DNA from 2 places in the Sutcliffiella horikoshii genome. Region 2 is predicted to be linked to the other one. Evidence: riboswitches for the same ligand, from Rfam matches in the RefSeq annotation. Region 2 holds a riboswitch; the other holds the start of a gene.
What was found. A riboswitch is a leader RNA that binds a small molecule or an ion and turns the genes downstream of it on or off. The one in region 2 is predicted to bind S-adenosylmethionine.
Positions count from the first base shown of each region.

Region 1 (5,415 bases), 1.5 Mb from region 2:
TGATATTAAAAATATTAAGACTAATACTGAAGGTAAAACCTCCACCAACAAAATCATATAACCTTCTACAGGTTTAATTAGGGACCAAATAAGAACGAGTATAACCACAAATGAGAAAAAAAAATGTATCGAACTTGCTTTTTTACCTAACACTCAAATCATCTCTCCATCAGAAAACAAGATGGATATAGTATTTGCTAAAATTAAAAAAATATAGAAAGAGGTATGGTTGCTGGTTTCTGAAAAAAGATAGGCAAAAATTAAGTTATAAATCCTTTACTAAGAGGTATTGTTATCTTTACGGGTTTTAAGAGGAATAAGTGGAGGTAACAGTATGCGTGTAGGTGGGTTTGGATTAGTAACTTTAGCAGCAATATTATGGGGCATTTCCGGAGGACTCGGCGGATTTTTAATGGATAAAGGTTGGGACCCCCTGGTCATCTCCTTTTATAGGGGAACAGTAGGTTTATTATGTATTCTTATTTGGTTCTTGTTCCAGCCTACCCGGTGGAATAAGCCGCTGCTGTTCTGGTCCATTGTGGCAGGTGTTGGAGTAGCAGGGAATTTTATTTTTTACTTTGTCAGTATCTCAGAGGCCAGTATTGCGGTAGCGGCAACATTGATGTATACTGCGCCAGTTTTTGTCCTTCTTATCTCTTTTATACTTCGTCTTGAACAAGGGTCATTATTTAAATGGCTGGCTATTGGTTTGGTGATGGCTGGAGTGGTATTGCTGACAGAGGTTTACAGCATTGGCTCCGATAGTATCACGATGCTTGGACTTGGTGCAGGGTTAGGCGCGGGGTTATCGTATGCATTATTCATTTTTGGTTTTAAAAATGCCTCGCGCCACGGGCAACCGCAAGGAATTTTAACGATCGCATTTCTTGCCTTTACTATCATTACGATGTTTTTCACTGATCGGAGTGAAGCAGTTTCTCTTTTTAACTCACCGGACTTATTATGGATGATTCTTTTAGGGATATTGGGAGCAGGCTTGTCATTCTTCTTGTATGTAGTTGGTTTGAAACGAACATCGCCGACTTCAGCTTCCATTATTGCAATGGTGGAACCGGTCACTGCGTCCCTTTTTGGATTTATTGTTTTGAGTGAACTGCTTACAGCAACCCAGCTTGGAGGTATGGCAATCATCTTGGTGACAGTGACCATCTTAGGTGTGAAGCAGAGTAGAAAAAGTAACTCTTGAATAAAGAGGACAGGTTCCTCGACCCGTCTATACACTAAAGCATAGTTGCGTTTATGTTCCTGTCCTTCAATTTGATTTTTTAGACCTGTACCTCACTCATAAATGCATGAGTATTATCTTCTGTATATATTTAAAAAATACCATTCATGTTTCTGATTTTCCTATTTTCGTTACAGTATGTAGTTCATCGAAAATAATATTAAATAATACCAAGCCTTTCGTCTCCTGATTCTTTGTTGCTTTACCTCTTGACAGCATTAAAAATACAGACTATACTTACAATTAAATTTTAGAATTTTACTAATTTAATATGCAAATTCTCTTATCAAGAGAGGTGGAGGGACTGGCCCTATGATGCCCGGCAACCATTCTTATGTTTTTCGTAAGGAAAGGTGCTAATTCCAGCAAGACACGTGGAGTGTTTTGGAAGATGAGAGAGGACAGAGTATTTTTAAATACGTAAGCCTCTCTTTTTTATTAGGGAGGCTTTTTTATTTTGTCTACAATATGGGGGGGGAGGAACATTTCAATTCGAATTCAAGGAGCACCAAGCTTTTATAAATGCAAGGAGGATATACTGCAGGAATTGTCCGTGCTTTTAAAGGAAAGGGACATAGGTTCCTTGCTGATCATTCATGGAGAGAAGTCATTCCAGGCTATTAAACCGTATTGGCCGGAGCGTGAGGAGGCTAATGCGACGTATGTTGCTTACTCCGGTATCTGTTCAGAATCTGAAATAAAAAGATGTAAAGAGCTGGCAGAATCCTTACACGTCGATGCTGTCATTGGAATAGGCGGAGGGAAGGTCCTGGATCTTGCAAAGGCTGCAGGCCATGAGGCTAAAAAGGACGTCATCCTCATACCGACACTTGCCTCTACTTGTGCGGCTTGGACACCGTTAAGCGTCATATATGATGACGAGGGACGCTTCCAAACCTACACAGTCTTTCCCCGCAGTACCTATATGGTTCTAGTAGAACCGAGGGTGATCCTAGGAGCACCGTCAAGATATTTGAAAGCTGGAATTGGGGATACGCTTGCCAAATGGTATGAGGCGAATGCCATTGTGCATGGATTGGATTACATCCCGTTGCCTGTGGAGGTAGCACTGCATGCAGCAAAATTAAGTAGAAATCGATTATTAGAGGAGAGCCATCAAGCGCTGATAGATTGCGAGGCAGGTAATCTTTCCCCTTCTGTCCTCACCATTATCGAGGCGAATATTTTGCTGGGGGGAATGGTAGGTGGCTTTGGAGATGAGTATGGAAGAGTGGCGGGAGCACATTCGATCCATAATGCACTAACACATCTACCTGGCACAACGGAGCTGCTTCATGGAGAAAAGGTGGCATATGGGATACTCGTACAACTTGCACTGGAGGGGAACGAGGAAGAAATCAGCTCGCTGCTCCCTTTCTATAGGCAAATAGGATTGCCATCCTCTTGTGGGGACCTACATATTCAGGGGCGAGATGATATACATCTAATCGCTGAAAAGGCGCTTTTGCCTCACGAATCCATCCATTTTATGAAAAACAAATTTACGCAGCAGGATATTGTTGCTGCCATTGCAAAACTAGAAACATTACAAAAAGGAGAGAGAGAAGCATGAAAAAATTCGCAGTATTATGCATGAGCATTCTTTTATCATTGGTAGTCACCGCTTGTGGAGGAGAGCAAGGGGAGGGACAGGCGTTAAGTGAGGATAAGTTGAAAATAGGAGTGACCGCTGGCCCGCATGAACAGGTTTTAGAGAAGGTGAAGGAAGTAGCAGAAGAAGATGGGCTAGAGATTGAAATTGTCGTGTTCAATGAATATGTGATGCCTAATGTGGCTCTTGCAGAAAGAGAATTAGACGTAAATAGCTTTCAGCACAAACCATACCTAGATCAATTTAAAGAGGACCGGGGCTTAGATCTTGTGGAAATTGCCAATACCGTCAACTTTCCAATGGGAATGTACTCCGATTCCATTACCGACGTAAGCGAATTAAAGGATGGAGATAAAGTAGGGCTTCCAAATGATCCGACAAATGGAGCGCGTGCACTTATCCTTTTTGAACAAGCGGGATTAATCAAGCTTAAAGATGGCGCTGGGGTTGGAGCTACAGTAAAGGATGTGGAGGAGAACGAATTAAATCTTGAATTCGTGGAGCTTGAGGCAGCTCAAATCCCCCGTCAGCTAGATGAGTTGGCAGCTGCCGCCATCAACACAAACTTTGCAGTGGAACATGGACTTGTTCCAACCGAGGATTCGATCTTCATGGAGCCAGGTGATTCTCCTTGGGTGAACTTGCTCGCTGTTCGTACCGAAAACAAAGATGATCCGGTTTTAGACAAACTGATCAAGGCTTACCATTCAGACGAAGTAAAGCAATTTATTGAAGAAACGTTCGAAGGCTCTGTTTTGGCATCTTGGTAAAAAAAAGGAGCTGCTTACTATAGCGGCTCTTACTTCTTAGAGTAGGAGGAACATAATGATTAATCTAGTCCACTTAGAAAAGACCTTTAAAACAAAAAAAGGGAAGGTAGAAGCATTGCGAGATGTTTCCTTGGAGGTACAAAAAGGAGAGATTTATGGCGTGATCGGGTATAGCGGTGCTGGGAAAAGCACCTTGATCCGGTGTGTGAATCTCCTTGAGAGGCCTTCTAATGGGAAGGTCTTGATAGACGGAACTGATCTTACCTCCTTATCTTCGCAGAAGCTGCTACTTGCCCGAAGAAAAATTGGCATGATCTTTCAAGGCTTTAACCTATTAAAAACAGCGACTGTTTACGATAACATCGCCATCCCCCTTCGTTTAACTGGCTTGCCCAAGTCCCAAATTGATGAAAGGGTAACGAAGTATTTGTCTATTGTTGGGCTGAAGGATAAGACGGACGCCTTTCCCGGTCAACTTTCGGGAGGGCAAAAGCAAAGGGTTGCGATTGCACGTGCATTATCACATGAACCAGAAATTTTACTAAGTGATGAGGCGACAAGCGCCCTTGATCCGGACACAACAGAGTCCATTTTAGAGCTATTATTAAAGATCAACGAGGAGCTAGGAATCACGATCCTGCTCATCACGCATGAGATGCACGTTATCCAACGAATCTGCGACAGGGTGGCGGTCATGGAAAATGGGAAGATTATTGAGCAGGGAAAAACCGTGGATATTTTTACCCATCCAAAAGAAAAAACAACCAAGAAATTTGTCAATAGTCTGTTTAACCATCAGCTGACAGAAGAGGTTTTCCAATCTCTTCAAGGCACAGGGAAAATTGTGTCTTTCAAATATATAGGATCCTCTTCCAATGATCCCGCACTCGCGACCATCAGCAAAAAATTTGATGTGTATCCAAATATCCTTTCCGGGAATATCACCGAGCTTAAAGGAACACCTTTTGGAAGCCTGCTCGTGCACTTAAGGGGACCGGTGGAAGAGACAGAGAAATCCATTCAATATTTGAAAGACCAAGGGATCATCATTGAGGAGGTGGCAGGATGATTATCGAATTCTTTGATACATGGGGAAGTGATATTTGGGAGGCAATTATCCAAACCTTTCAAATGGTATCCATTTCTTTATCGATTTCCATTGTGATCGGATTGCCCCTTGGAGTTTTCCTTGTTTTGACAAGGCCAGGGAAAAGCCTTGAAAACAAATATCTACATGGTGTCTTGAACACCATCATCAATATCATCCGCTCTATTCCATTTATCATCCTGTTGTTCTTCATTCTGCCGTTCACAAAGTTCCTTGTTGGTACATCGATCGGTGTGCAGGGTGTGATTGTACCGCTTGTTGTATATACCGCACCTTACATTGCAAGGCTGATGGAATCCTCCATATTAGATGTGGATAAAGGTGTCATAGAGGCATATGAAGCGATGGGTATCAAGACAAAGGACATCATTTGGAGTGTCATGATCAGGGAAGCAAGATCCTCCATCGTCTTAGGCTTGACGATCGCAACGATTGGATTAATTGGGGCCACTGCGATGGCTGGCCTTGTCGGTGCTGGCGGATTGGGCGATTTAGCTTATAGATACGGGCACCTCCGCTATGAAGTGGATGTTATGTATGTGACGGTCATATTACTGATCATCCTCGTTCAAGGGCTACAGTCACTCGGAAATACGTTAGCATCAAAGCTTAAGAAAGATTAGGTGTGTGTGATGAATGTTTATCATTTTGAAGACCTGGAAAAAAAGGCCGAGAGTAT
Region 1 covers NZ_CP082918.1:4,269,830-4,275,244, reverse strand. Annotated here, with positions in the region: gene K7887_RS21750 (DUF2238 domain-containing protein) at 1-153, opposite strand, end outside; gene K7887_RS21745 (EamA family transporter) at 335-1,207, shown strand; SAM riboswitch class I at 1,527-1,644, shown strand; gene K7887_RS21740 (iron-containing alcohol dehydrogenase family protein) at 1,704-2,819, shown strand; gene K7887_RS21735 (MetQ/NlpA family ABC transporter substrate-binding protein) at 2,816-3,628, shown strand; gene K7887_RS21730 (methionine ABC transporter ATP-binding protein) at 3,684-4,697, shown strand; gene K7887_RS21725 (methionine ABC transporter permease) at 4,694-5,359, shown strand; gene K7887_RS21720 (alpha-hydroxy-acid oxidizing protein) at 5,369-5,415, shown strand, end outside.
Region 1: another riboswitch for S-adenosylmethionine. It lies ahead of K7887_RS21740 (iron-containing alcohol dehydrogenase family protein); the one in region 2 lies ahead of mtnK (S-methyl-5-thioribose kinase).

Region 2 (5,415 bases):
CAATCGACTTAAAGACAGAAGTGATTATGATACCTCAAAAGGTAAGAAACAGTATGATTTAACCCATAATTATAATAAACATGCTAATAAGGACACCCTGTTGATTGCAGTGGAAGGCGCGAAGACTCCTATGGGAGGAAGGGACAGGGAAGACCCCGCAGGGCATTAGCCCGAGGAGGCTTCCGGACCGCCCATGGAAAGCGAAGCGCCTGAAACGGAAATCAACAGTAAGTGTAATTTTTACGTAATGAAATCATTGTCTATTAATCTTTAAAAAGTAAAGAAATTGCTTTTGTGTAATCGCCTCTGATGATGCCTTTTTCGGTAATGATGGCGGTAATCAGTTCGCTTGGAGTAACGTCAAATGCCGGGTTAAAAACTGAAATGTCATCTGGAGCAATTTGTTTCCCTCCGAGGTGGGTAATTTCCTCAGGGCTTCTTTCCTCGATTTCAATTTCCTCTCCAGTTTGCTTCGATAAATCAAAAGTAGATAAAGGTGCAGCTACATAAAACGGAATACCAAAAGCTTTAGCGAGAATGGCAAGTCCGTATGTGCCAATTTTGTTTGCGGTGTCTCCATTGGCAGTGATTCGGTCAGCGCCGACTATAACAGCTGAAATATTCTTGGTCTTAATGGTGTGCGCAGCCATATTATCGGTAATTAACGTTACATCCACTCCCGATTGTTGCAGCTCCCAGGCAGTTAATCGCGATCCCTGTAGAACTGGTCTTGTTTCACAGGCAAAAGCACTTAATGGGAACTCTTTTTCTTTTGCCAAATGAAATGGAGCTAATGCTGTTCCGTAACGGGCCGTTGCAATAGATCCTGCATTACAGATGGTCAGCAGTTTATCGTTTTTTTGAAACAAGGAAAGAGCATGCTCGCCGATAAGCCTGCATGTTGCTTCGTCCTCGAGTTGGATTTGAATTGCTTCATGAACAAGATTTGTTTTTGCTTCGTTCACGGAAGAAGCGTGCAAAGACACTTGTAGGAGTCGGTCGATTGCCCAAAAAAGGTTTACTGCTGTCGGACGAGAAGTTGCCAAGTAGTCCCGGTCCTTTTTCAACTGGCTGTGAAATTCATCTAAATTAACTATGTTATAAGAGTTTGCAGCGAGAACAAGCCCGTATGCTGCTGTTATGCCAATTGCAGGCGCCCCCCTTACTTTAAGAGTGACAATGGCATCATAGACATCGTTAATGGTATGCAAATCAATGAAAACCGTCTCTTGAGGTAATTTCTGTTGATCTAATAATCGAATATAAGAGTCTTTCCATTCTACAGATAGCGGTAGGTTAGTAGTAATTGTCATGATTTATCCATTCCCTTTTAGTTCATTCTTAAGAAGTGATTCTACATCTTGAATGTTACGGATATTTGCTGCATTTTTAATTAGTGTTTGCCCTAATAACAAAGCTTGTTGTTTTACTGAAATTTTGCGCTCATAAGGTTTGAGGCTATCAAGGTCAGCTACATGCGCCAAACCAATGGTTCGACGAATAACCTCACATCCGGCAAATCCAATTGCATCAGTAAAGACTTTTTTCAGGAAGAAATCCAAGTAGCCTGGTGTTTGCGTGAAATGTTCCACACTGTTTGTCTTCCATAAGTCAGAGAAGGTAAAAGTGAATCCTTCCCAAACTTGATAAAGGTGGGAAGTGATGCTGGCCCTTTGACTGTCGTCTCTGGTGATTGCTTGCAAGAGGATATTGGCAAAGAACTGTCCAACATCAAAGCCGATCGGTCCGAAAAATGCAAATTCAGGGTCAATAACTTTAGTATCGATTTCACTCGCAAAGATGCTTCCTGTATGGAGGTCCCCATGTAGAAGTGCTTCTCCGTTGGTTAAAAATGTGTATTTCAGTTTTGCCACTTCAAGCTTTAATTCCGCATCATTCCAAATATCCTCGACCGAACCAAGCAGCTCAGGCTCATAATCGTTGGTCTCACTTTCATAAAAAGGGTCTGTAAACACTAGATCTTCGGTAATCTTACAAAGCTCTGGATTTGCAAATGCCTGCTGAAGGTTTTTCTTCTCTTGTTGATTTAATCCAAAATCAGAAGTGTAAAACAATGTTTTCGCTAAGTATTCACCAATATGCTTTGACAGAAGCGGAAAGTCCTTGCCATCTAGAAAACCATTTCGAACGATTTCCAAATGGGAGAGGTCTTCCATGATCGTTATCGCTAATGCTTCGTTTGTATAATAAACTTTCGGAATAAGATTAGGTACCAAAGTAGCGGCGTTCTTCAAGTAATTTCCTTCTATTGTTGCTCTGTGCAAGGTCAACGGCCAGCTTTCTCCAACAACCTTTGCATAAGGCAATGCCTGCTTAATAATAATTCCTGTGTTATTTTCGTCTCTAATGTGAAAGACAAGGTTCAAATTTCCATCACCGATTTCACGGCAATGCAATAGCGCACCATCTTTGAAAAATTCAAGATCTTTCGCTAGTGAAATAGCGGTTGATTCTGTTAACGGCTCGTATTCTGTAGTTGCTGTAATGGTCATATTTATTACCCCCGTGTGATTTATTGATTAGTAACGGGGCATTTATTTAAAAATAAAAGCCCCTTTCCATAAGAAAGAGGCTTGAAGAGTAGACTTCTCCCCTCTTATCTGCCAGAAATAACTTCTGCTGGAATTAGCACCGTGCCTTATGAACTAATACGTTCGGCGTCCACAAATGTGTAACGCCCTGTTTCACAACAGTATTACGGTCGGTTGCTGGGTTTCATAGGGCCAAATCCCTCCACCTGCTCTTGATAAGAGATCACAATCATTAAATTGTGAATGTATGAAATTGTGTGAAAATTATTGCTTGATGAAAATAATAACAAGACGCCGGGAAAATTGTCAACAAGTTTTTTGAAAAATCTTTGTTGTAACCAATATCAGATTATTTAAAGAATTTAATGGAATTGTATGAATTGTTTGGTTAAAACCTTGAAAAAATGCTAGGCACCTGTTATTATTAAACTATTATTTTTGTTCGTGAATATGGAAAGTCAGAAACACGTTTTCGTCTTGAAATGTTTGAAAGAGCAAGAATAGTAATATTTACGTGGGTTAACCACAAGGAGGAACAAACATGTTACAAGGTAAAGTAAAATGGTTCAATGCAGAAAAAGGTTTTGGATTCATCGAAGTTGAAGGTCAAGACGACGTATTCGTACACTTCTCCGCAATCCAAGGCGAAGGTTTCAAAACTTTAGAAGAAGGCCAAGAAGTATCTTTCGAAATCGTTGAAGGTGCTCGTGGACCTCAAGCTGCTAACGTTACAAAATAATGCTAGCCAAATAGAAAAGGACTCCACTCCGGAGTCCTTTTTGTTTTGGAAGAATAAGAGAATATGTAATACAGTTGATTTCCGTTCCAGGCGCTTCGCTTGCCTGCGGGCCTTCCACTCCAATCAACAAGGTGGCTTCATTCATTTAAGGGTTAGTGAAAAGCCCTCTAACCGGGTTAGCTGTAAAAGGATTAACGTAACTTTACGCAATGTTCAGCTGTGGATTGGAGCAAATGGCGGAGACTCCAGCGGGGGAGTAACGGTAGGTTGAGACCCCGCAACGAAGTGAGGAGGCTCCAGCGCCGTCCCGCGGAAAGCGAGAAGCCAATTGCGAAAAGGAACAGCGGCGACTAAGCAATCAACTAAAGTAAAAAGATTAATAGTATTGTGGTCTTCGGTCTTCAAAGATTGGGATTCTTTTTCTTACTTCCTCCACCTTATCCAAATCTATCTCAGCTGTAATAATTTCCTCATCTTCCCCGGCTTCAGCCACAATTTCTCCCCAAGGATCAATAATCATCGAGTGCCCTGCAAAAGCATTCTTCGGATCAGCACCAGAACGATTACATGCAATTACATAGCACTGGTTCTCAATGGCCCTTGCAATAAGAAGGGTACGCCAATGATCAACCCTTGCCAAAGGCCACTCTGCAACAACGAATATCGCTTTTGCATCTTTAGTGGTATGCGCGCGGATCCATTCAGGAAAACGGATATCATAGCAAATGAATCCTGCACATGTTTCTCCGTCAAGCTCAAACATCCCATCCGTCTTTCCTGGCTGAAGGAAATGATGCTCGTCCATCAAGCGGAAAAGGTGTAATTTACTATATTCGCCGGCAACTTCGCCATCTTTGTTAACCGTAATCATCGTATTATAAATTCCTTTGTTCGTTTTTTTCGCGACCGAACCGCCCACAATGTGTGTTTTTAGTTCTTTTGCAGCAGATTTAAGGAATTTGGTCGTGACAAAACCGCCAGAATCGGCAATTTTATCAAGGCGCCCGAGATCATATCCTGTAGACCACAGTTCAGGAAGAACAATGATATCAGGTCGATCTTTTCCTGCAACTGTCAAAAGTTCACATGCTTTTTCTATATTTGCCTCGGGATCACCGAAAGCTACATCAAATTGAATACAAGCTATTTTCCATTTCATAATTTTATCCCCCCGTTGAAAAAGTACTTTACAAGTTGAATCTAACAATATATGATTTGTGACTAGGATTTCAAGAATTTTTTAAGTAGGTGAAAAAGGTGAAACACTTTCAACAATCTGAATTATTAAATACACTGCCTAAACAGTTCTTTGCTTCATTGGTTGAAAAGGTGGGGAAGGTTGTCGCACAAGGTCATGATGTGATTAATCTTGGACAAGGAAACCCTGATCAGCCGACTCCTGAACATATTGTAAAGTCGTTACAGGAAGCCGTTGAAAAACCAAATCATCATAAATATTCCCCGTTTCAGGGTCACCAATTTTTTAAAGAAGCGATTGCAACTTTTTATAAACGAGAATACGAAGTGGACATAAATCCCGATTCGGAAGTGGCCATACTCTTTGGCGGCAAGGCGGGACTGGTGGAAATTCCCCAATGTTTATTGAATGAAGGGGATACCGTTCTTGTCCCAGACCCGGGCTATCCGGATTATTGGTCTGGAGTCGCATTGGCTAAAGCTAAAATGGAATACATGCCATTAAGAGAAGTATATCATTTTTTACCAAACTATGAAGATATCAATCCGGAAGTCTTAAAAGCTGCGAAGCTCATGTTCCTCAATTATCCCAATAATCCGACAGGAGCTGTAGCGAATTCTGCTTTTTTCAAGGAAACCGTAGCACTTGCAAGTGAGCGCGATATTTGCGTTGTGCATGACTTTGCTTATGGTGCTATCGGCTTTGATGGAAAAAAACCGCTTAGCTTCTTACAGACCCCCGGTGCGAAAGATGTCGGCATTGAAATCTATACTTTGTCGAAAACTTTTAATATGGCAGGATGGCGAGTAGGGTTTGCAGTAGGGAATGAAAGTGTCATCAAAGCGATCAATCTCTTGCAGGACCATATGTATGTCAGTATTTTTGGCGCGATCCAAGAGGCGGCTGCAACTGCCTTGTTAGATAAA
Region 2 covers NZ_CP082918.1:1,453,480-1,458,894, forward strand. Annotated here, with positions in the region: gene K7887_RS07465 (DUF6176 family protein) at 1-62, shown strand, start outside; gene mtnA (S-methyl-5-thioribose-1-phosphate isomerase) at 264-1,313, opposite strand; gene mtnK (S-methyl-5-thioribose kinase) at 1,317-2,513, opposite strand; SAM riboswitch class I at 2,615-2,774, opposite strand; gene cspD (cold-shock protein CspD) at 3,094-3,291, shown strand; gene K7887_RS07485 (carbon-nitrogen family hydrolase) at 3,668-4,450, opposite strand; gene K7887_RS07490 (pyridoxal phosphate-dependent aminotransferase) at 4,549-5,415, shown strand, end outside.